One region of the Desemzia sp. FAM 23989 genome, then DNA from elsewhere that is predicted to be linked to it. Evidence: predicted binding sites of a transcription regulator. Region 1 holds the regulator's gene; the other holds the start of a gene.
What was found. The regulator NrdR, encoded in region 1, represses ribonucleotide reductase genes. The targets are predictions, from matches to a motif close to ACACNATATATNGTGT.

Region 1 (12,636 bases):
GTCGATGCCTTTTAACACTTTGTTTCCATCAAATGATTTCTCAATGCCTCTCAGATTGATCATGCATTTCCTCCTAAAATCCCAGTTTTATGGGTGCCTATTTCTACTGTTGATCCAAAAAAGACCTAAACTAAGTGATAAAAAAAAAACGCCAAGCACTCTTCGTTGTGCAAGGACGATTTATTTACGCTGTTCCACCTTGGTTTTCAGTTAGTTTTTTTCCAACCGAATGAGTATTGTCTCCAATACCCCAGCACAATAACGGATGCTATGACCGTGCCGATCTAAGGTTTTCCCCTCTCAATCAACCAGTTCAAAGGTGCACTTCAATATAAAAGGGGTTATCTGCTCTCAGCATCTCAGATTTTCTGTACACGTCTTTTATATTTACTATCCTTCTCGTCACTTTATTTATTCAATTTCCGAACCATCATTTGTCTACACAATTTTTGATCAGCACTACCTATTTAAAATAGTTTAGCAAGTTTCATAATGCAAAAGCAATACTAAACTCCTTCTAAAAAGTAAGTTAATTATTTCACTTACTTTTCTTATAGCTGCTTCTTAACTATCTTATAGTTGAAAAATGAGCTCTTCATCTTCTAGCATTGGTAAAGAAATTTCCTCCGACCTATGAGGTTCCTTATGGAAAGCCATGGGAGGTAGCGACCTCAAAAAGTTAGAGTAAAAATCTAGTTTTTTGGTGGGCATTTTTTTTACGGCAAAGTATAGTGAAGTGAAGATAGGATTTGAACATCAAGAGTAAACTTGCCTTGATGAAGAATGAGGTTTGAACATCAAGGGTAAAACTGCCTTGATGAAGAATGCGGTTTGAACATCAAAGTTAAACTCACCTTGATGAAGAATGAGGTTTAAACATCAAGAGTAAAACTGCCTTGATGAAGAATGCGGTTTGAACATCAAGAGTAAACTTGCCTTGATGAAGAATGAGGTTTGAACATCAAGGATAAAACTGCCTTGATGAAGAATGAGGTTTAAACATCAAGGGTAAATTCGCCTTGATGAAGAATGAGGTTTAAACATCAAGGGTAAATTCGCCTTGATGAAGAATGAGGTTTAAACATCAAGAGTAAAACTGTCTTGATGAAGAATGCGGTTTGAACATCAAGGGTAAGCTGAGCTTGATGAAGAATGAGGTTTAAACATCAAGGGTAAATTCGCCTTGATGAAGAATGCGGTTTGAACATCAAGAGTAAACTCGCCTTGATGAAGAATGAGGTTTGAACATCAAGAGTAAGCTCACCTTGATGAAGAATGAGGTTTAAACATCAAGGGTAAATTCGCCTTGATGAAGAATGAGGTTTGAACATCAAGAGTAAATTCGCCTTGATGAAGAATAAGGTATGAACATCAAGAGTAAAACTCGCCTTGATGAAGAAATGGGTTTGAACATCAAGAGTAAATTCGCCTTGATGAAGAAAGAGGTTTAAACATCAAGAGTAAATTCGCCTTGATAAAGAATAACCTAAGCAGTCCCATATCCCTCCAGGAATTTCTAAGAATGAGTTTCTAAAAGATTCTATTTAAAAAGACAGTAGTTTTTACTTACCAACGTCAAATGTTGTAGAATCGAAAAATGGAAAAAGAAGTTCTTGAAAAAACTCCAAGAACTTCTTTTTCCATTTTCTATCTATATAACTTATTTTGTATGTTTCCCAAATGTTTTGATTTCATCATTTACCATTTGTAAGAAAGCTTCCAGACTTTGAACATGAGTTTCTTTATTTCCGTATCTGCGAATAGTTACAGATTCGTCTTTTACTTCATTATCTCCTACAACGATTTGGTAAGGGATTTTTTGTGTTTGTGACGCACGGATCTTGTAACCCATTTTTTCGTTGCGATCATCCAACTCTACTCTCATGCCTAATTGTTGCATACGTTCTTTGATTTCAGAAGCATATCCTGTATGCAAGTCTAAGTTTACAGGAATAATTGTTGCTTGTACTGGCGCTAACCATGTCGGAAAAGCTCCTTTGTATTCTTCAATCAAGTAAGCAACAAAACGTTCCATTGTAGATACGATTCCACGGTGGATAACAACTGGACGGTGGTTATTTTCGCCATCTTCCCCAACATAAGTTAAGTCAAAACGTTCTGGAAGCAAGAAGTCTAATTGGATCGTTGAAAGAGTTTCTTCGATTCCGATAGCTGTTTTTACTAAAACATCTAATTTAGGACCGTAAAATGCTGCTTCTCCTTCTGCTTCGAAGTAATCCAGTTCCATATCATCCATAGCGGCTTTAAGCATTGTTTGAGCTCTGTTCCACATCTCATCATCATCAAAATATTTATCTGTATTATTAGGATCACGGTAACTTAACCGGAAACGGAAATCAGTGATCTCAAAGTCATCATATACAGCCAACATCAATTCTAAAGTGCGTTTGAATTCGTCTTGGATTTGATCAGGACGTACAAATGTATGTCCATCATTCAATGTCATTTCACGTACACGTTGCAATCCTGATAAAGCTCCACTCTTTTCATAGCGGTGCATTTGACCAAGTTCAGCAATACGGATCGGTAACTCACGGTAACTATGAATATCATTTTTGTATACCATCATGTGGTGTGGACAGTTCATTGGACGCAAGACAAGCATTTCTCCATCACCCATGTCCATTGGCGGGAACATGTCTTCATGGTAGTGATCCCAGTGCCCTGAAGTTTTGTACAAATTCACATCAGCCATAATAGGTGTGTAAACGTGTTGATAGCCTAAGCTGATCTCACGGTCAGTGATGTAGCGTTCAATCGTACGACGGATGGTCGCACCTTTTGGCAACCAGAAAGGAAGTCCTGATCCAACTTCTGGGGAAATCATAAACAAGTCTAATTCTTTCCCTAATTTACGGTGGTCACGTTGTTTCGCTTCTTCGCGCATTTGTAAAAATTCTTTCAAATCTTTTTTATCAATGAATGCTGTTCCGTAAATCCGTTGCATCATTTTATTATCAGAGTTTCCTCTCCAATAGGCTCCCGCAAGTGACAATAATTTAAAGACTTGAATACGACCAGTTGAAGGAACATGAACTCCGCGACACAAGTCAACAAAATCGCCTTGGTCATAAACTGTAATCACATCATCTTCAGGAAGTGCTGTAATCAATTCTACTTTATAAGGATCATCTTTAAACAAGTCCAAAGCTTCTTCGCGTGAAACTTGTTTGCGCACGATTGGGTTGTTTTCTTTCACGATTTTCATCATTTCAGCTTCGATTTTTGGCAAATCTTCTTCTGTGATGGCTTGTTCCGTATCTGTATCATAATAAAAACCTGTAGAAATAGCTGGACCCACACCAAATTTAATATCTGGGTATAAGCGACGCAATGCGTTTGCCATCAAATGAGCTGTTGAGTGACGCAAAATTTGTAATGCATCTTCGTGATCTGGTGTCACGATCTCAATATTTCCATTTACTTCCAAAGGACGTTTGTAGTCTACTAACTCCCCATTGAATTTCCCAGCTAAGCCTTTTTTAGAAAGACTCTTGCTGATACTTGCCGCGATTTCTTCTGTTGTTACACCTGATTCAAACTCTTTTACTGCTCCATCAGGGAATGTTACTTTAATACTGTCTGACATGATAATTCCTCCAATAAATAAATTTAAGTACATTAAAAATATCAAAAAAAACAAAAAGCCCCATTTATGATCGAAAAAGGATCATAAATGGGACGTCAAATTACGTGGTTCCACCCAAGTTCAGCACACAACTAATCTGTGCTCTCTGGGCTCTATAACGTTAGCTAAACGGCAAGATGCTACTCACTCATTATTTATGCGTTCGCATCTGCTCTCGAAAGTGGTCAATACAAGTCCATTTTAGGAAATTCTCAGCAATCTTTCCCTCTCTTTAAAACGTGCCGCTTCTATTGGTGTCTTTCTCAAAGATTTTTATATCATAACTATTAAAACACGTTTATCGTTTTGGTGCAAGTTTTTTCAACATTTTATTCTTCATATTGTTGTTGGCGTCTATTGACACCTTGCATGGTAATTTCTTTCGCTAAGAAACGGATACGTTCCATAATTCGCTGAGCTTTCAACGGCTCATCTTCCCCACGTTGAGTGAACGTCAAATGTTCTTCCAACTGTTTCATATCAAGATTGGAAGAAAAGAAAGTCGGCAGCTGTTCTTGCATTCGATATTGCAAAATAACCCCTAAAACATCATCTCGAATCCAGCTGGACATGGAGTCTGCTCCGATATCATCCAACATTAAGATAGGCGCCCGCTTAACGGCTTCGATTTTTTCACCTGTCGTATTTTGACCTATGGATTGTTTCATTTCTACCGCAAAAGAAGGGAAATGCATTAAGGTAGATGAATAGCCGCTTTTTGCTAGTTCATGGGCAATCGCACCAAGTAAATAGGTCTTTCCTACACCGAATGAACCTTGTAAATATAGCCCTCGGTGAAACTTCTTCGGTTCATTCAGATATGCTTCCACAAAATCAAAAGCTTCTATCTTTGCTTGAAGTCGTTCATTCGTAGTTTGAAACTCCTTGAGTGTTGCTTCACGAATACCTTTTGGCATATCCATCGAATGAATCAAATTCTTAATACTTTTCTCCCTTTGTTTTGCCACTAATTCAGATGTTGGCACATAAGTCACATCAATATAGTGGTGATTCATAATCAATTTGGGTTGATATCCAGGAGCCAATTGATTGTCTTTATTATTCTGGTATTTTTTCTTTTCATTGACAAATTCGTACAATTTAGCTGCGCTTTTTTCGATAGCTGCTCGATCCAGTTCCTCATTGTGCTCTTGGATAAACTGTACGACATCTGTATCATTCATAACGTCTTGCATCAAGTTGTTGAACTCTTCGTTCCATTTTCTCTCTTTGATGATTTTTGTCAGGCTTTTTCCTACATCATCCATGATTACTCACCTTCTTTTTGCATATTCTGAATACGTGCCAGTCTTTCTTGAAGTTGTTTTTCCGCTTCTGGACTAATCGAAGTTTCTTTAGGTGTTTGGTACCCTTCTTTTGCCCAATCTGGCAGCTTCTCTTTGCGAACAACGTTTTTATTCCGTGAATAGTTATTATTTGACCGCGCAGCCGAAGTATTTTGCTTCCGGTCTTGATTCTTTTGGTATTTCTCTGCGTTTTCTTGGTACAGGTCACGTACTTTCTTCAAAGCAGCTTCTGGTGTTTTGATCTCATTTTGAGCCCAATCATTCGATATCGTATAAGCCAGTCCCTTTTCAAAAACGACTTTTCCTTGGACGACCAAAATGTAATGGATCAAGATATTGATCACCGGATTCGATAAATGAGATTTTTTTACAATGTCTTCCAATGTCCATTCTTCTGGTTTAGAGATGTACCCATTTTTCTGTTCTTTGATATCGTTCATAAATTCAGCCGGAGAATACTGCTTGCTGGCTTCGATCACTAGAATATCAGAGTCTGAAAAACCTTGGTGTTTCAAATCTTGTTCCCTTTGTGATTGAGTGGCCGTAGTGACTTCTAGTTCTTGTTGCACAACATCCTGCAACTGTATTTTCTCTTTATTTTCGCGGTGGAAATCATCAACAATATTTTTCTTCAATTTGCGTGCATCAATAACGCCTGTATCCATATCTGATGCTTCCAAAATATAATGCTGCATCGACAATTCATTAATAGCATACATATGGTGCAACGTCAGAATCGTTTCACGAATATCCGCTGTAATCGCCGAACGATTTACATAGTGCTGATTTAATCCATTGTAAAAGAAGTTCCAATCAAATGTGTCAGCATTCAAAGTGACTGCAGATTCCGCTGCATCCCCAATCAGTGAACGAGAGGATTTGAATAAGGTCTCATGTTGTTTCAACTGATCTGTATTCATATGATAGACATCCAAAAAAGACTTCGTAATTTCAGCATATTGATCTTTATTTATGGGCTGGACTGAAAATCGATTGCGCAATTGCTTGAATTTTCGTTCACCCACTCGCTCCAATAACAATAAACTAAATAAATCTTCTTCAAAAAAAGCTTTACTCGTTTGAGGTTTTTGGAGTTCATAGACATACAGCTTTTCGGGCTCGGTTTGGACAAAAGTTTTCAATAAGCCGATAGCTTCCAGTCGAATTCTGGCTTGATACACTTCTGGCATTCCGAGATTCAATAACGACAACAATTCTGCGTGAAGAATCCCTTCACTCCAAAATGTATCTTTCTCTGTTTCTGTCCACAACGTCATATATAAACTGTAGGCTGCAGAACCAATTAAAGGTTGATACAAAAAGGTCAGAATCTGTTGGTCGATATCCGAAAGCAATGCACTCTGTTTGACCATAAATCCATCTTTAGGACTCAGGTTTTTCCAAGGATACGACATACTTGGCTACTCCTTTCGTATCACTTATTTCTTTTCGGTTTTCTTCCGTTCCAATTCTTTCATTTCTTCCATAAAAACTCCAATGTCTTTAAACTGACGGTACACACTAGCAAAGCGAATATACGCTACATCATCGACCTCTGCTAATTTTTCCATCACGTGTTCTCCAATAACCGTTGAAGACACTTCATTTTCTCCTAAACTACGGATATCATTTTCAATTTCATTCACAATTTTTTCCATTTGATCCATCGGAACAGGTCTCTTCTCACAGGACCGGATTACACCCCTAAGGATCTTTTCACGGTTAAATTCTTCGCGATCGCCATTCTTTTTCACTACTAATAGTGGAACACGTTCAATTCTTTCAAATGTTGTAAAACGGTATCGACACGATTCGCATTCTCTTCTACGACGAATAGCTCGTCCTTCATCTGCTGGACGGCTGTCGATGACCCTAGTTCCATTGTGTTGACAGCGAGGGCATTGCACTGTTCATCATCCTTTTTTTAAAAGTATTTTTTTGTATAATCATCCTATTGTACTTTGTTATATAGCCTATTATAACACAGATAGGAATTCTAAAAAACAGCTTATTCCTTATCAGAACAGGTTTTCCTTTTCCAAACCCTTTTTACAAGAACTGAAAAAAGCTAACGAAATCAGATAAATTCTGATGATTTCGTTAGCGTGTTGTTGCATCCAGGTTATTTACGAAGATCTTGCTTATCAAGCCAATACAACACTTGGTGTTGAGTGTTTTCTTTGGAGCCGTTGTTATCGATCACAAAATCGGCTTTCATGATTTTTTCAGTAATGGATTGTTGAGCAGCTATCTTTTGTTGAGCAGCTTTGACATCAATTTGATCTCGCTGCATCAGCCTCTCCAATTGTATACTGGGTGTAGTGGCTACCACCATTACTTTTTCTACATCCTGATCATATCCACTCTCAAATAGTAAAGGAATATCCAACACTATTAGTGGAGCTCCTTGATCAATGTACTTTTCTTTTTCAGTCTGAATCCAGACAGCTATCAAATCACCCAGTATATGATTTAATTTTTTTAATTCCGCTTTGTTTTGAAAGACAATTTTTCCCAATGCTTTGCGGTCTAAATTCCCGCTGGTCATTACGACCTCTTTCCCAAATGCAGCTTCTATCCGTTTTAACCCTTCTGTTCCTGGCTTTACTACTTCGCGGGCACCGACATCAGCATCTACTACAGGTACGCCAGCTTGTTTAAAAACATTGCTTACAGTTGACTTTCCAGTAGCAATACTGCCGGTCAGACCTAAAACAAAAGACATTTGAGTCCCCCCATCCTTAGCTCTCGCTCTTGACTTCATCCGATACTACAGGCAAGACATTTTTTTCAGTCCATTTTTGACAGTGTGCACAGTAATGCGTGCCCCGTTGAGCAACTTTCATTTTTTGAATCGGTCTTCCACAATTGATACACGGTTGTCCTGTACGTCCATAAACGGTTAGTTTTTGTTGAAATTGCCCGGCTTCCCCTAATGCGTTAAGGTAAGATCGTATCGTAGTTCCTCCCGCTTTGATGGCATTCCCCAACACTTGGATAATGGCTTGATGCAGCTTTTTAACTTCTGCCGGCTTCAAAGAATTGCCGGGTCTTATGGGGTGTATCTTAGCTTTAAATAAAGCTTCATCTACATAAATATTTCCTAATCCCGTTACCAATCCTTGATCCAACAATGCTGGTTTTATGGCTTTTTTAACGCGGCTTAACTTAGATTGAAACGGTTCTAGCAAAAACACCTCTGTAAAAGGCTCGGGCCCCAATCGCTGAATTCCAGCAACCGTTTCTTCCTCTCCCAGAGAGACCAGTTCCATCCGTCCAAACTTACGAACGTCCAAGTACCGAATATCTCTGCCGTCTGTCAGATGAAAAACGACATGTGTATGTTTTTTTAATTCATCTTCAGAAGGAACCACTTCATATTTCCCTTCCATGCGCAAATGTGAAATCAAGGTATAGTGATCAAAATCCAGCAACAAAAATTTTCCTCTGCGCCTAAATTTCCGCAAGGTTTCCCCCAATAATAATTCTTTAAAAGCTGCACTCGATATCGCTCCCGCAATAATCCTATCCCAATACACAGAGACATTTTGAATCGTCACCTGATTTACTGTCGCCTCAAGACCTTTGCGGACAGTTTCAACTTCTGGTAATTCCGGCAAACTTTATTTCCTCCATTCCAACACTTTACTTCGCTTCGTACCAGCTTTGGCCGAAGTTGCTGTCTACTTTCAACGGCACGCTCAAATCGACGGCATGCTCCATTACATCTTCCACCATTTTCTGCAAAGCCGGGATTTCTTCTTCTGGTGCTTCAAAAATCAACTCATCATGCACTTGCAATAACATCGTCGCTTTCAGATCAGATTCTTTTAACGCTTGAGCAATTTTAATCATCGCTACTTTCAGAATATCTGCAGCACTACCTTGAATAGGCGTATTAATAGCTGTTCTCTCGGCAAATGAACGCAAGTTAAAGTTGCGTGAATTAATGTCTGCCAAATAACGGCGACGATTGAACAACGTCTCCACAAAGCCCTTTTCTTTTGCTTCTCTGACGACATCTTCCATATAAGCTTCAATACCAGGATATTTTTCGAAGTACGTATCAATAAATTGCTGTGCTTCTTTACGTGTAATTCCTAAGTTTTGAGACAATCCATAATCACTGATACCATAGACGATTCCAAAGTTAACAGCTTTCGCACGTCGGCGAATGTTAGCTGTCACGTCTTCTGGTTTATCAATACCAAATACACGCATAGCAGTACTGGAATGAATATCCTGCTCTTCTATGAAAGCTTCTTTCATATGTTCATCATTGGAGATGTGAGCCAATACACGCAATTCGATTTGTGAGTAATCTGAGGCAAAAATCTTCCAACCAGCTTTTCTAGGTACAAACGCTTGGCGTATTTTACGACCTTCTTCCAGACGAATCGGAATGTTTTGCAAGTTAGGATCAACCGAACTCAAGCGACCTGTACGAGCAATAGTTTGCATATAGCGCGTATGCACTTTACCAGTATCCGGACGCACAACTTTTAATAATCCTTCTACATAAGTAGATTGGATCTTCGCAATTTGCCGGTAGTTTAAAATAAATTCCACGATTGGAGCTTGATCCTGCAATTGTTCTAGAACCCCTACAGCTGTTGAATAGCCTGTTTTGGTCTTTTTGATTACTGGATAACCCATTTTTTCAAATAAAATAACGCCTAATTGTTTCGGTGAATTAATATTGAACTCTTCACCAGCTTCTGCGTAGATTTTTTGTTCGATTTCTTTTAACTGAATCGCAAATTCATCTCTCATTTCTTCCAATCGTTTACCATTTACGGTGATTCCTTGGATTTCCATATCAGCAAGAATGATCGCTAATGGCAACTCGATATCTGAAAACAACTCTTTTTGATCGTTGGCAACCAATTTTTCCATCAAGGCAGGTCCCAAAGTAGCAATAGCTTTTACCTTTCGAGCCAAGTGCGTGTGCATAACAGAAATATCTTCAGGAACTTTGATTTTAGCTCCTTTTCCATAGACACTTTCGTCTCCAGCAACATCATGGTAATCGTACTCTTCTGCAATGGCTGCTAAATCATTGGAGTTGTCTTTCACATCCAGCAAATAAGCTTCTAACAATACATCATATTGAATAGCAGATAACTTAATGCCGTAACGATCCAAAGCCACATAGACTTGTTTAGCATCAAACGCAGCTTTTGAAAGAGACTCATCTTCTGCCCATTTTTTGAATACTGGAGAGGTTAAAATAGTATCTGCTTCTCCTACATAGATCCGTTCTGCATTTCCCCAACTGATGCCTACGATCTCCGCTGTGTGGTAGTTGTCGTTCAACATTTGTACATAGAGAGCCATGTCTTTTTCAAACATGTCTTCGGTAACTTCTGTCACGACTTCATACGTAATCTCTGTACGATTGGCTTCTTTTTCAGCATCTAATTCTGTAGTATCCAGATTGCTTAAATGAGATTTGAAATCCATCTCTTTATAGAATTCCGTTAATTTCTTCAAATCTGCTCCATGATACTCTAAATCGTCTATCGTAATTTCAAGAGGTGAATCGGTATCGATAGTAGCCAAGCGTTTACTCATCAGCGCAATATCTTTTTCATTGATCAAGTTTTCCTTGCGTTTGCTTTGCTTCATAGCACCGATATTTGCATAGACACCTTCAACCGAACCATATTCTTGCAATAACTTCAACGCTGTTTTATCGCCAATCTTGGTAACACCTGGAATATTATCGGAACTGTCCCCTGCTAACCCTTTCATGTCGATAATTTGTAAAGGGGAAATCCCCATTTCTTCTTTGATCGATTCAACTGTATACGGTTTGAGATCAGAAACACCTTTTTTTGTAATATCTACACGAACATTTTCTTTAGCCAACTGAGTCAAATCACGGTCACCAGAAATGACCACTACATCAAATTCTTCCGGATCCACTTTGACAGATAAGGTTCCTATAATATCATCAGCCTCATAGTTCACCAACTCATAATGCGCAATCCCAAATCCTTTTAACAAATCACGCAAATAAGGCATTTGCTCTGTAAATTCACCAGGCGTTTTAGAACGTCCAGCCTTGTACTCCGGAAAATATTCTGTTCTAAAAGTCGTATTTCCTGCATCAAAAGCCACTAAAATATGAGTGGGGTCTTCTGCTTTCAGCACACTTTGAATCATATTATGGAATCCATATAAAGCATTGGTGTGCAGGCCATAATGATTTTTAAATTTTTCCAATTGAGCGTGTAAGCCAAAGAAAGCACGAAAAGCTACGCTACTTCCATCGATCAGCACTAATTTCTTTTTTTTAGTCATTTTATGTCTCCTCATAACCATTATTTAGCTGGTTTTCAGCTCCAAGCTAACAAAGTTTTCTCTTTACTATTCTAACAAAAAAGCAAGTAGATAGCGAGAATCGAAGAAGCCTCTTTTCAAAACAACATCGAGCAATTTTATACAGGGTCTCCTTTAATTAAAGAAAACTCCTGATTTTTTATTTCCCAAACTTGGTCAGCTGCTTGATCCACAAAATATTGATCATGAGAAGTAAAAATAACTGTACCTGGATAACCTCTCATAAACTTTTCTAAAGATTTGATCGTTTGGATGTCAATAAAGTTAGTTGGTTCATCCAATATCAATACATTAGACGGTTTAATAAACAGCAAGGCCATGGAAATCCGTGTGGCTTCTCCACCACTTAACGATTTGAGTGGTTTCCTAATTTCCATTTGTGAAAAACCTAGATTATTCAATACAGAACGCACAATTTTTTCTGAAAAATCAGTTTGTTTCATCAAATAATCCAGTAGTGAAGAGGAATCAGTTAACTTGTACGCCATTTGTCGATACGTGCCGAAAACTACTTTCGGAGAAAGAGTGACGCCTTCTCCATCTGATAAAATAGATTTTAATAAAGTCGATTTTCCACTTCCGTTTTCTCCAATAATAGCGATTCGTTTTCCAAGAGGAAATTGAAAGTTTGCTTTTTTCAAAAGCAGCTTATTTCCTCCGTATAAATCGATATCACTGCCTCTAATTGGGAATCGGTTGTGTATCGCTAATTCTTCGCTAGCAGGAAATCGAATTTCTTTCGTTTCTTGAAAAGCTTCAACCTTTCCCAGTTGTTCAATTCGTTTTTCCATCGCTTTAGCTGTTTTTTGAACATTCTTTTGAACAGTATCTTTTTGTTTGGAGGAAGACAATCGATCGGGACGAATCGCACGTTTCTTTTGTTTTTCATTGACTTGACTTATTTTTTGAGCTTGTTGCTTTTTTTGTTCTACTGCTTGTTCCAAGCGTTTTTTTTCTTTCGATACTTTTTCAAACTCTCTTTGCTGTTCGCTTTTTTCTTGTTCTTTCTGTCGCACATAAGCTGAATAATTCCCTGCATATTCTTGAACAGTCCCCTTGTCTACCTCCCATATTTTGGTTACTAACTGATCTAGAAAATAACGATCATGGCTTACTACAATCAATGTTCCATAATAATATCTTAGTTCTTCAATTAAAAATTGGACGCTTTCTCGATCCAAATGGGTTGTTGGTTCATCCAACAATAACCCCATTTGATATAGAGACAGTGTCTGAGCCAGTCTAAATTTGGTCTCTTCTCCTCCACTCAATGTTTCGATGGCATTATTCGGCACTTTGAGTCGCCCCATAATGTGAGAATCCAACTCTGCAGCT
Region 2 (12,636 bases), on a different contig from region 1:
CCTTGATCGATCAATTTTTGCGGCAAAGTTTCTTCTACTGTATTCTTCCCGAATTGCACCACACGTTGCGCGCTGTCTTCAGATAAAACAATACCTGAAAAAGATTCGTCGTCTTCAAATGTACTTGCCGGTACTTCCATTAGCGGCCAACGTTCATAATGAGCCCTCTCAATAACCGGAAGCTCCAGTTGGTCAATCTGATCATAAGCTTCTAATCTTAATTCCAACATCCACTCTGGTTCTTGGTGTTTTTGAGAAAATTGTTTTACAGCTTCAAAGTGGTTCAAAGAACTCGTAACTTTCATCTCATTTCCTCCTAACCTTCAGTGGTTTCTACTTCTAATCCTAAATCTTCGCTGATCCCTTTGTACCCTTCACTTTCTAAACGTCTGGCCAATTCGGCTCCACCAGTCAAGACCACTTTACCGTTCATCATGATGTGCACTACATCTGGCACGATATAATTCAATAAACGTTGGTAATGCGTAATAATCAATGAACCAAAGTTCTCTCCACGCATCGCGTTGACCCCTTTAGACACCACTTGCAGGGCATCGATATCTAATCCTGAATCGATTTCATCTAAAATAGCAAAAGTAGGCTCAATCATCATCAATTGCAAAATCTCATTTCGCTTCTTCTCCCCGCCGGAAAATCCTTCGTTCAGATAACGTTCAGCCATTTCTTCCGGCATATCTAATACTGCCATTTTTTCATCCAATTTTTTAATAAATGACATGACGCCGATTTTGTCGTCTTCTGCTCTTCTGGCATTGATAGCTGCTCGCATGAACTCAGCGTTCGTGACCCCAGCAATCTCACTTGGGTATTGGACTGCTAAAAATAATCCCGCTCGAGCGCGTTCATCCACTTCCATTTCCAGCACATTTTCTCCATCTAATAAAATCTTGCCTTTTGTGACAGTATAGCTTGGATGTCCCATGATAGCTGCTGATAAGGTGGATTTCCCTGTCCCATTTGGTCCCATAATGGCATGGATCTCACCTGTTTTAATGACCAAATTGACCCCTTTTAAAATTTCCTTTTCTTCTATAAAAACATGCAAATCTTTGATTTCTAAAACTGACATGAAGAATCCCTCTTTTCTCTGCTTCCTTTAATAGGCTAATAATAACAGAATAATCGTATATTTTCACTACTTTATACAAAAACGAACAATATTTACACATTGTTAAAACAACATTAAAGACATAAAAAAACTTTCAAACGCACAAGCATGTTAAATTAAGCACAATGTAATTTAAACAAGTTTTCCTCATCCACATTATAGTCGCACTACCTTTTTCATCCTAATTCATGTAAAATAAGGGCTAACCATAATGGATTGGTTTGCTTTTGGAAAGGAAGTGTATTGATGAAACCGATTATTGGAATTCCGGGAAATATTTTAACCCCACAATCGCCTAATTTTGATGGATTGCCGATTACGTATACTCCTCAAGGTTTTGTAGAGGGAATAACGACCGCTTACGGTCTGCCTTCTGTCCTCCCGCTTGGAAACCCAGAAGATGCGAAAGAATACATTTCGCGAATCGATGGATTATTATTAGCTGGTGGTCAAGATGTTTCCCCTCTATTGTATGGTGAAGAACCGATTCCTGCTTTAGGAACAACTAGTCCTATTCGAGATACTTTTGAAATAGCTTTGATCAATGAAGCCATTCAGCAAAAGAAACCAATCTTAGCAGTATGCCGTGGGATGCAGATCTTAAATGTGGCTTTCGGAGGTTCTTTGTATCAAGATCTGGCTAGCTCTTACTCAGATTTGACCGTGCAACATATTCAACAAACGATGTATGACAATGGAGCTCATACGGTGACTATTGATCCCGACAGTCGTTTAGCTAGAATTTACGGAACGACTTATGTTGTCAATTCTTATCATCATCAAGCCATCAAAGAATTAGCAGATCCATTTGAAGCAGTTGCTTGGAGCAAGGACCGATTGATTGAAGCTTTTGAAGCTAAAGATCCTGAAACTAGTATCGTAGCCGTTCAGTGGCATCCAGAGTTGATGATTAAAACCGATAAAAAAATGCAACAACTCTTTACTGAGTTTGTAAGTCGAGTAAAAAAAAATAATGCGCCTGCTTTATAAAAAAAAAATCAAAGACTTCCGTAAAAATGCGTTATGGAAGTCTTTTTTTGCTGTTTCGGACAAAAATAAAAAAGCTTGCAAAACACTACATATTGTGTTTAGAAGCTTGTGAATAGGATAATTTATCAAAATATAGTATTTCGATTGCAACTCTCTTTGAAGGAGTGTAGAATAAAAACTACTAAGAGAAAAGTTCAAAGGAGAATGAAAAATGGCTGATAAAACTATCGTAATTTACTCAAAACCAAATTGCATGCAATGTAATTTTACCAAAAAATACTTAGATGATAAAGGTGTTCTTTACGAAATAAAAGATATATTTGAGTCTGAAGAAGCATTAGCAGAAGTCAAAGAATTAGGTTTCAGCTCTGTACCTGTCATCTTAGCTGATGGACAAGATGCATTTAATGGATTCCGCCCAGATTTATTGGACCAATTAGCATGAAAATAGTTTTTATTTCTTTAACCGGCCAAACGAGAAAATTTGTTCAAAAATTAGATATGGATTTGTTGGAATTGACTCCGACAAATCCATTTATCAGTATTAACGAACCTTTTGTGATCGTTACGCCGACCTATGAAAAAGAAGCTACCGAAATTCTGAATGATTTTCTTGAAACTGCTGATAACAAACAGTACTTTAAGGGCATCGCGGGCGGCGGGAACTTGAATTTTGCTCAATTGTTTGTCTTTACAGCAAAAGATTTGGCAGCTGAATATGATGTACCATTATTACATACCTTTGAATTTCAAGGGAATGACGAAGATGTAAAAAAATTAAAGAAAGCGGTGAACGACCTTGGAAAAGCCTAAATTAGCTACAAAACCCAATGAGGTCACTTATTTTAAACTGAACAATGAATTGAATCGACCAGTCAATGGATCTATCCCATTGCACAAAGATCGTGAAGCCGTGCGTGCTTACTTCTTGGAATATGTGAATCCCAACACGGTTTTCTTCTATACTTTAGATGAAAAATTAAACTACTTGATTACTAACGATTATATCGAAGAAGAATTTTTGAACCAATACGACAGACAATTCGTTAAAGACTTGTTTAATGAAATGTACAACCGTAAATTCCGCTTCCGTTCGTTTATGTCGGCTTACAAATTCTACACACAATATGCTTTAAAAACGAATGATGGCAAACGTTTCTTAGAACGTTATGAAGACCGTATTGTGTTTAACGCTTTGTATTTAGCAGAGGGCGACACAGAATTGGCTTGGACGATTGCGGATGAAATCATCAATCAACGTTATCAACCGGCTACTCCTACCTTCTTAAACGCTGGACGTAAACGTCGTGGTGAATTAGTGTCTTGTTTCTTGATCCAAGCAACAGATGACATGAACAGCATCGGCCGTACCGTCAACAGTGCATTGCAATTGTCGCGTATCGGTGGCGGAGTTGGAGTGAACTTGTCCAACTTGCGTGCTGCAGGAGATCCAATCAAGAAAATTGAAAATGCCTCTAGCGGTGTTGTCCCAGTTATGAAATTATTGGAAGACAGCTTCAGCTATTCAAATCAGTTAGGACAACGCAATGGTGCTGGAGCAGTATATTTGAACGTCTTCCATCCGGACATTGTTTCTTTCTTATCGACTAAGAAAGAAAATGCCGATGAAAAGGTCCGTGTTAAAACACTCTCTCTTGGTTTGACTGTACCGGATAAATTCTACGAATTGTGTGCCCATGATGAGCAGATGTACTTGTTCAGCCCGTATGATGTGGAACGCATTTATGGCAGACCTTTTGCCTATGTAGACATTACTGCTGAGTACGATAATTTGGTAAATAATGAAGAAGTACGGAAATCAAAAATCCGTGCACGTGACTTGGAAAATGAAATCTCTAAATTGCAACAAGAGTCTGGTTATCCTTATATCATCAACATTGATACAGCAAACCGTGAAAATCCGGTTTATGGAACGATCACGATGAGTAACTTATGTAGTGAAATCTTGCAAATACAAGAACCTTCACTGATCAATAATGATCAATCCTATGAAACTTTAGGAACTGACATTAGTTGTAACCTAGGTTCGACCAATATCGTAAACTTGATGAAATCTCCAGATTTTGGCAAATCAGTGAATGCAATGGTGCGTGCGTTGACAACTGTTACGGATCAATCCAGCATTTCAGCTGTTCCTTCGATCAAAAATGGAAATGACCGCTACCATACAATCGGTTTAGGTGCGATGGGCCTACACACTTATTTAGCATTGAACCAAATCACTTACGGTTCATCGGAATCGGTTGAATTTACAGATGCTTACTTCATGTTGTTGAACTATTATACATTGAAAGCCAGCAATCAAATCGCTATGGAACGTAAGGAAACTTTCCACAACTTCGAGAAGTCTAAATACGCTAGTGGAGAATATTTCGACAAATACACTGCAGCAGATTTCATCTTCGAAAGCGAAAAAGTACAACACTTATTTGACGATTTGCAAGTACCAACAGCCGCAGATTGGGAAGTTTTAAAAGATTCTATTATGACTGGCGGATTGTACCACCAAAACCGTTTAGCTGTAGCGCCGACTGGTTCGATCAGTTATGTAAACGAAACGTCTTCCAGCCTGCACCCAATCACTCGTTTGATTGAAGAACGTCAAGAGAAGAAAACAGGTAAAACTTATTACCCTGCTCCTTATCTATCAAATGAAACGTTGTCTTACTACACTTCTGCTTACGATATTGATATGCGTAAAGTCATTGATGTCTATGCAGCAGCTCAAAAACACATTGACCAAGGAATGAGTTTAACACTCTTTATGCGATCTGAAATTCCTGCTGGATTATACGAATGGAAAATGGGACGTACTAACAAGCAAACCACGCGTGACTTAAACATTTTAAGACACTATGCATGGAAAAAAGGCATCAAATCCATTTACTACGTCAGAACCTTCACAGAAAACTCAGAAGAAATAGGCTCCAACCAATGCGAAAGCTGTACTATTTAAACAGGATGCGGAGAGGCCTTGGGAGCAATGACGCAAAAATTGGAAATTATGATTGGAGCGTTTCTCAGTCCCAAACATAATTTATCTTTTTTGCAAAATTGCTAGGCCTCGCAGCTCTACTATACGATGCGGAGGTCGCTTGGGAGACACGACAAGAAAATAGGAAATTCAACTGAGGATGCCTTTTATCCTCAATTGAATTTATCTTTTTCTCGAGTGTCTAGCGACCGCAGCTCTACTAAAGGATGCGGAGGTCGCTTGGTAGACACGACAAGAAAATAGGAAATTCAAATGAGGATACTTTTTATCCTCAATTGAATTTGTCTTTTTCTCGAGTGTCTAGCGACCGCAGCTCTACTAAAGGATGCGGAGGTCTTTGGTCACTTGATTTGCCCTTGCCCTCCTCTGCCGTAGTACATTGAATACTACGAATAAACTCGAAAGTAAGGAGAAGTTGATGCAATGACTGAACAATATCATGCTATAAACTGGAACAAAATTGAGGATATGATTGATAAATTAACTTGGGAAAAGTTGGTTGAACAGTTTTGGACCGATACACGTATCCCCGTCTCAAACGATTTAAACGACTGGTACAATCTTCCAAAAGACGAACAAGATATGATGGGAAAGGTATTTGGTGGTCTTACTTTACTAGACACTCTTCAATCACAAGATGGAGTAGCTTCTCTAAAGAATTCCATTCGTACACAGCACGAAGAAGCTGTATACAATAATATTCAATTCATGGAATCCATGCATGCCAAAAGTTACAGTGCTATCTTCAGTACGCTGAATACTAAATCAGAAATTGATGAAATTTTCCAATGGACCAACACAAATGAAATGCTTCAAAAGAAAGCTGAAATTATCAACCACGTTTATCAAAACGGAACGGATTTAGAACGTAAAGTAGCTAGTGTATTGCTGGAATCTTTCTTATTTTATTCAGGTTTCTTTGCTCCGCTTCATTATTTAGGCAATAACAAATTGCCAAACGTAGCAGAAATCATCAAATTGATTTTGCGCGATGAATCAGTGCACGGAACTTACATCGGCTATAAATTCCAAATTGCCTACAATCAATTGCCAGAAGACGAACAAGAACAGTTAAAAAACTGGACTTACGAATTGTTGTTTACTCTTTACCAAAATGAAGTGAATTATACTCAATACCTGTATGACGAGATGGGTTGGACTGAGCGCGTCAAAGTTTTCTTGCGGTACAATGCCAATAAAGCATTGCAAAATTTAGGTTTTGATCCTTTATTCCCAGATACCGCGGACGATGTAGATCCGGTTATTATGAACGGAATCTCAACTGGAACTTCAAATCATGACTTCTTCTCTCAAGTTGGAAATGGGTATTTGGTTGGAATGGTAGAATCAATGGCTGACGAAGATTATGAGAAGTGGAGTGTTTAAAAACACCTTATTATCCCCCACTTTACACACCAGTTCACTAACGTTTTAGTCTCTTCAGATAAAAAAAATTCACTTTTAGCAAGAAGGCAATTGCTTTTAGTAGGATAAAAACATAAAATAAACTCATTGAGCCTAGTGCACCTGCATTAGGCCGTTTCTTTTGTTTAGTTACGTTAAGGTTGTTATTAAAAATTTTAAGATAAGGAGCGTTTATATATATGAAATTTATTTGGCAGTATCTTCGGAAATACCCTAAATTACTCGTTATCAATATTATTGGAGCCTTAGGATTTATTTTAATCAATTTAGGCCTTCCTACTTTGTTGGCACAAATGATTGATAATGCAATCATTCCAGGCGATCGCTCTTTAATTTGGCGATATGCTATTTTTATGTTATTGCTGACTATCTTCGGTTTTATCGGAAGAATCGTCAATTCTTATGCATCGAGTAAAATTGTTAATACCATGACTATGGACATGCGAAATGATGCCTATACCAGTATGATGAAATATTCTCACGCTGAATACAATGAAATCGGGGTTTCTTCTCTTGGGACTCGTATTACAACCGATGCCTTTGTATTGCTGCAATTTACTGAAATGATCTTACGTCTTGGTGTAGTTACCCCTTTGATGATCATCGTGAGCGGTATGATGATTGTACAGACCAGCCCAGATTTAGCTATTGCGGTACTTCCAGCAATGCCGATTATTATTTTATTGATTCTATTCATTGCGCGTGCTACACAACCGTTGTCTAAAAAACAACAGTCACTCTTAGATAATATCAACCGTATACTGAGAGAAAACTTAACCGGTTTACGAGTCATACGGGCCTTCAACCGCGAAGAGTTTCAAGAAAAACGATTCAATGATACCAACAATGATTACCGTAAAGTCTCTTCTCGACTGTTTAAGATAGTGGCTATTACTCAACCTGGATTTTCTCTCATTATCAATATCGTAATTATTGCGATTGTCTGGTTAGGTGCCAGTCAAATCGCTGCGGGAAATATTCAAGTTGGGGTTTTAGTCGCTTTTATCGAATATGCTTTCCATGCATTATTTTCATTATTAATGTTCGCAAATATTTTCATTATGTACCCAAGAGCTTCTGTCAGCGCAAATCGTTTACGAGAAGTCCTGGAAAAACAAAGCTCTATCGATCCAAATGAAAACGGTATTCAAGTAACGGAAACAGAAGGTTACATTACATTTGATAATGTAGGTTTTGCTTATCCTGATGCAGATAAACCCGTATTAAAAAATATTAGTTTTGAATCTAAACCTGGAGAAACGGTTGCTTTTATCGGGTCAACAGGAAGTGGGAAATCTTCTATTGTTCAGTTGATTCCTCGTTTTTACGATGTGACTGAAGGACGTATTTTAGTCGATGGCATTGATATTCGTGAGTACAATCTGAAAGCTTTGCGACGCAAAATTGGTTTCACACCGCAAAAAGCTTTACTCTTTACAGGAAGCATCACTGAGAACTTGAAATATGGTAACTGGGATGCTACTCACAATGAAATTGAAGAAGCTTCAGATGTCTCTCAATCCAAAGAGTTCATCGAGCGCTTAAAAAATCATTACGAAACAGTTTTAGCTGAAGGTGGAAGCAACTTATCTGGCGGCCAAAAACAACGTCTGTCTATTGCACGGGCAATTATTCGTAAACCGAGTATATATGTATTTGATGATAGTTTCTCAGCACTAGATTTTAAAACGGATGCTGTTTTAAGAAATCGTTTAAGCCAAGTTACGCAAAACGCTACTACCATTATTGTTGGTCAACGAGTAAGTTCCATTATGAATGCTGACCAAATCATCTTACTCGATGAAGGAGAAATCGCTGCAAAAGGAACGCATAAAGAGCTGCTTCAAAACAGCCCGCTTTATCGTGAAATTGCATCATCTCAATTAAGTGAGGAGGAATTAAACCAATGAAAGGACTAAAACAAATTGCTCGGTTATGGGTTTATCTTAGAAATTACCGTGGTCAGTTCTTTATTTCTATCTTTGGAACTGTCTTACTATCGATTTCAAGCGCCCTTGAACCTTTCATTATCGGTTTAGCCATTACAGAAATTACGGCTAACCTTGCTGATATCGTTCGTGGTATCGAAGGTGCAGGGATGAATTACCCTTACTTAACAAAAGTTTTGATTGCCTATTTTATCCGTGGTATGTTCTATCACGGTTCACAATACATTTCGCAATATACCTTAACAAATGTAGTTCAAAAAGGGATGCGTGATTTACGGAACGATATTTCTTCTAAGATAAATCGTATGCCGGTTTCTTATTTTGACAAACATCAAATTGGAGATATTTTAAGTCGTGTTACCAGTGATATAGATGCTATCACCAATGCATTGCAGCAATCATTGATACAAGTATTGAACGGTGTGTTGGGAATTGCTTTTGCCATTGTAATGATGTTGACTCTTAATTTCTCTCTAGCATTGATTGTCATTATGACCATTCCTATCGCTATTTTAGTCGCTCGTGTGGTAATTGCTAAATCACAAAGTTCATTCCGTGGTCAAGCAGACGCTCTGGGAGATCTATTTGGTTTTACGCAAGAAAACTTAAATGGTTTTACAGAAATCAAATTATACGGAAAAGAAGAAGATTCTATCAAAGAGTTCAAGAGACGCAACTTAAACTTGCGTGAGCATGGTTTCAAAGCCAGTTTTATTTCTTCTCTAATGGCTCCAATAGTAGGACTGGTTTCTAATCTGGCTTATATATTAGTGGCTATGATCGGTAGTTTCTTTGCTTTTAACGGTACTTTGACTATCGGGAACTTACAAGCTTTCGTTCAATATGTATGGCAAGTTAATCAGCCGATTACGACAATCTCGCAATTGTCAGGTATCATGCAAAGTGCTGGAGCAGCAGCTGGCCGTATTTTTGAACTCTTAGATGAACCGGAAGAAGTTCAAGGTATGGTGATGACTACTTTACCAGAAAAAGTACAAGGTACCGTTGAGTTTGATCATATTTCATTCAGCTACAATGAAAAAAATCCTTTGATGACAGACATCAGTGTTCATGTCAATCCTGGTGAAATGGTCGCTATCGTTGGTCCAACAGGCGCTGGTAAGACTACTTTAGTCAACTTGTTGATGCGCTTCTATGACGTTGACGGCGGTAGTATCAAAGTTGATGGCGTGGATATCAAGAAATTGACTCGTTCCGACCTGCGAAAACATTTCGGTATGGTACTCCAAGACGCTTGGTTATACCAAGATACTGTCATGGAGAATCTTCGTTTTGGAAAATTGGAAGCAACCGATGATGAAGTGATTCATGCAGCTGACATCGCAAACGTCAATCACTTCATCCAAACTTTGCCAAATGGTTACGGTATGGAAATCAATCAAGAAGCCAGCAATATTTCATTGGGCCAAAAACAATTGATGACGATTGCTCGTACAGTTTTAGCTGATCCCGATATTTTGATTTTAGATGAAGCGACCAGTTCTGTAGATACTCGTTTAGAGAAACTGATCCAAGAAGCCATGGATAAAGTTATGGAAGGACGCACGAGCTTTGTTATCGCTCACCGCTTGTCTACTATTCGTAATGCTGATTTGATTCTAGTCATGGACCAAGGTTCGATTATTGAACAAGGTACACATGATTCATTATTAGAACAAGGCGGCTTTTACGCAAACTTGTACAACAGCCAATTTTCTGCAACAATTTCTGAATAAGATAGTTTTAACTATTAAACACCCCCAAACTGTTTGTCAGTTTTGGGGGTGTTTTCTGACGTTATGAGATAGTGGGATTCTATCTCACATTTCACTGAGTAATTTGCTTTGCTTTATCCGCTAGAACCCTTATAAATCACAATTCGCTCCAGATTTCAGCGGCTTTTGTGAGATAGAGCCCTTCTATCTCACATTTCATTGAGTAATTTGCTTTGTTTTATTCGCTAGAACCCTGATAACTAAAATTTCAGCACCTAATCTACTTTATTTTATAAGTAGCCGCCCCTCTCAAGTAAATTCTCACGCACAATCACCCTCCGATCAGCAAAAAAGATAGAACCAACACCTTCTCAACAACAAAAGGTGTGGCTCTATCAGAAAAAATTATTCACTTACAGGAACTACTGCACCATCCCATGTTTCAAGAATATAATCTTGAACTTCTTGAGATCTCAATACTTCGATCAATTTTAAAATACCAGGATTTTTAGCATCTTCGCTTCTCACGGCAATGATATTAGCATATGGAGAGCTTTCGCTTTCCAATGCAATAGAGTCTTCTAATGGATCTAAACCTTGATCTACTGCAAAGTTCGAGTTGATTGCTACAACATCGCCTTCACCTTGTTGGTAAAGTGTAGGCATTAGAGCTGGATCGTTTTCGTATTCAAATTGAATATTTTTTGGATTTTCCACAATATCGTCAAATGTCGCAGTCGTTAAATCTGTTCCTTCATCTACAGATACTAGACCAGCTTCTTGGAAAATTCCGATGATACGACCCCAGTCAGGTTGGTTGCTGCTGACAAGCACTGTCGCGCCGTCTGGCAACTCTTCTAAACTAGCATAGCCTTGAGAGAATAAGCCGATTGGTTCCAAATGAATCCCGCCTGCGTTGACAAAGTCGTAATCATTTTCAGCTACTGCTGCTTCGAAGAATGGTACATGTTGGAAATAGTTGGCATCCAAGTCGCCTTCTTCTAATGCTACATTAGGCACTACATAGTCGTTATAAGTCGTAATATCCAGTGTGTAGCCTTCCTCTTCCAAAATAGGTGCAGCGAACTCTAATATTTCTGCATGTGGTGTATTGCTCGCTCCAATACGAATGGTTGTATCTTCGCTTGCCCCTTCTTCAGAGTTCCCACCATTTCCGCAAGCTGCTAACAATAACGCCGCCCCTACTGTTGCTAATGATTTGATAAATACTGATTTTTTCATACCTTAAATCCCCCTAATAACTTTTTATAGTTTAATCCCTATTCAAATAATCTTTTTTCAAACTCAGCGTTTGTCTACGCGATCTACTACGCGATCTCCAATACCTTGAATCACAAATACCATTACTAATACAATGACGGTCGCTACCAAGGTTACAGCCGGTTGATTTCTTTGAAATCCTTCCAAATAAGCTAGGTTACCTAGACCGCCTGCTCCAATAACTCCAGCCATCGCTGTATAGCCGACTAGCGAAATCGCTGTTGTCGTGATACCAGCAATGATGGAAGGCATGCTTTCTGGAATCAAAATTTTATAAATAATTTGCCATTTATTGGCTCCCATAGCTTCTGCGGCTTCAATAACCCCCTTATCAATTTCTCTAAATCCAGTTTCAACCAGCCGTCCATAAAAAGGAGCTGACGATATGATCAAGGCCGGCAAAGCTGCTACTGGACCTATCATTGTTCCGACAATTTGCTGTGTAAATGGAATCAATAAAACGATTAATATAATAAACGGAATAGAACGGAACACATTTACTAAAATACTGACAACTCCATGCAGAATTGTTACGGTCATACTTTTTTTACCATTTGTTTCATACAATAATAATCCGATAACCAATCCTAAAATAAATACGACGATGACAGAACCAATGGTCATCAATAAGGTTTCTTGAGTAGCTTCTCCGATTCTTTCCCAATTGACTTCAGAAAAATCAAAGTATTGCGCTAAAAGACTTTCTCCGATCACTAAAGATCTAAACATGTTCGATCACCTCAACTTCTACATTCATGTCATGTAAATCGTGGATAACATCCCTGATCACTACTTGTTCTCCAGTCACTTGAACATACAGTGAACCAATTGAACCAGATTGCGTTTGTTGGATACTTCCTTGAATGACATTCAATTCGATTGAGTGATTGCGAATCAACTTAGACAAAACGGGTTGTTTGGAGTTCTCACCGTTAAAGGTCAAGTGAAGCAATTTGCCATCAGGATAATCGGCAAATACTTGGCTTAGAACCAAGTCAGTATCTTCGCTTTCAGGATCCGTATCTTGACGAATAAAGCGTTTGGTGATTTCTTGTTGCGGGCGCTTGAAGACATCTAACACATTGCCCTCTTCAACCACTTTTCCATTTTCCATCACTGCTACTTTGTTGC

Region 2: the regulator NrdR is predicted to act here: its motif matches at 2,202-2,217, upstream of nrdH (glutaredoxin-like protein NrdH).

What each region holds. Positions count from the first base shown of each region.
Region 1 covers NZ_JBGQQT010000001.1:71,823-84,458, reverse strand. The annotation lists gene ACEN36_RS00355 (amino acid ABC transporter ATP-binding protein) at 1-63, opposite strand, end outside; gene thrS (threonine--tRNA ligase) at 1,661-3,610, opposite strand; gene dnaI (primosomal protein DnaI) at 3,979-4,917, opposite strand; gene ACEN36_RS00340 (replication initiation and membrane attachment family protein) at 4,920-6,371, opposite strand; gene nrdR (transcriptional regulator NrdR) at 6,396-6,863, opposite strand; gene coaE (dephospho-CoA kinase) at 7,079-7,681, opposite strand; gene mutM (DNA-formamidopyrimidine glycosylase) at 7,698-8,576, opposite strand; gene polA (DNA polymerase I) at 8,602-11,262, opposite strand; gene ACEN36_RS00315 (Msr family ABC-F type ribosomal protection protein) at 11,400-12,636, opposite strand, start outside.
Region 2 covers NZ_JBGQQT010000002.1:187,392-200,027, reverse strand. The annotation lists gene sufD (Fe-S cluster assembly protein SufD) at 1-305, opposite strand, end outside; gene sufC (Fe-S cluster assembly ATPase SufC) at 317-1,090, opposite strand; gene ACEN36_RS02480 (gamma-glutamyl-gamma-aminobutyrate hydrolase family protein) at 1,376-2,119, shown strand; gene nrdH (glutaredoxin-like protein NrdH) at 2,331-2,564, shown strand; gene ACEN36_RS02470 (ribonucleotide reductase stimulatory protein) at 2,561-2,932, shown strand; gene nrdE (class 1b ribonucleoside-diphosphate reductase subunit alpha) at 2,919-5,096, shown strand; gene nrdF (class 1b ribonucleoside-diphosphate reductase subunit beta) at 5,559-6,521, shown strand; gene ACEN36_RS02455 (ABC transporter ATP-binding protein) at 6,740-8,470, shown strand; gene ACEN36_RS02450 (ABC transporter ATP-binding protein) at 8,467-10,245, shown strand; gene ACEN36_RS02445 (MetQ/NlpA family ABC transporter substrate-binding protein) at 10,630-11,466, opposite strand; gene ACEN36_RS02440 (methionine ABC transporter permease) at 11,530-12,234, opposite strand; gene ACEN36_RS02435 (methionine ABC transporter ATP-binding protein) at 12,227-12,636, opposite strand, start outside.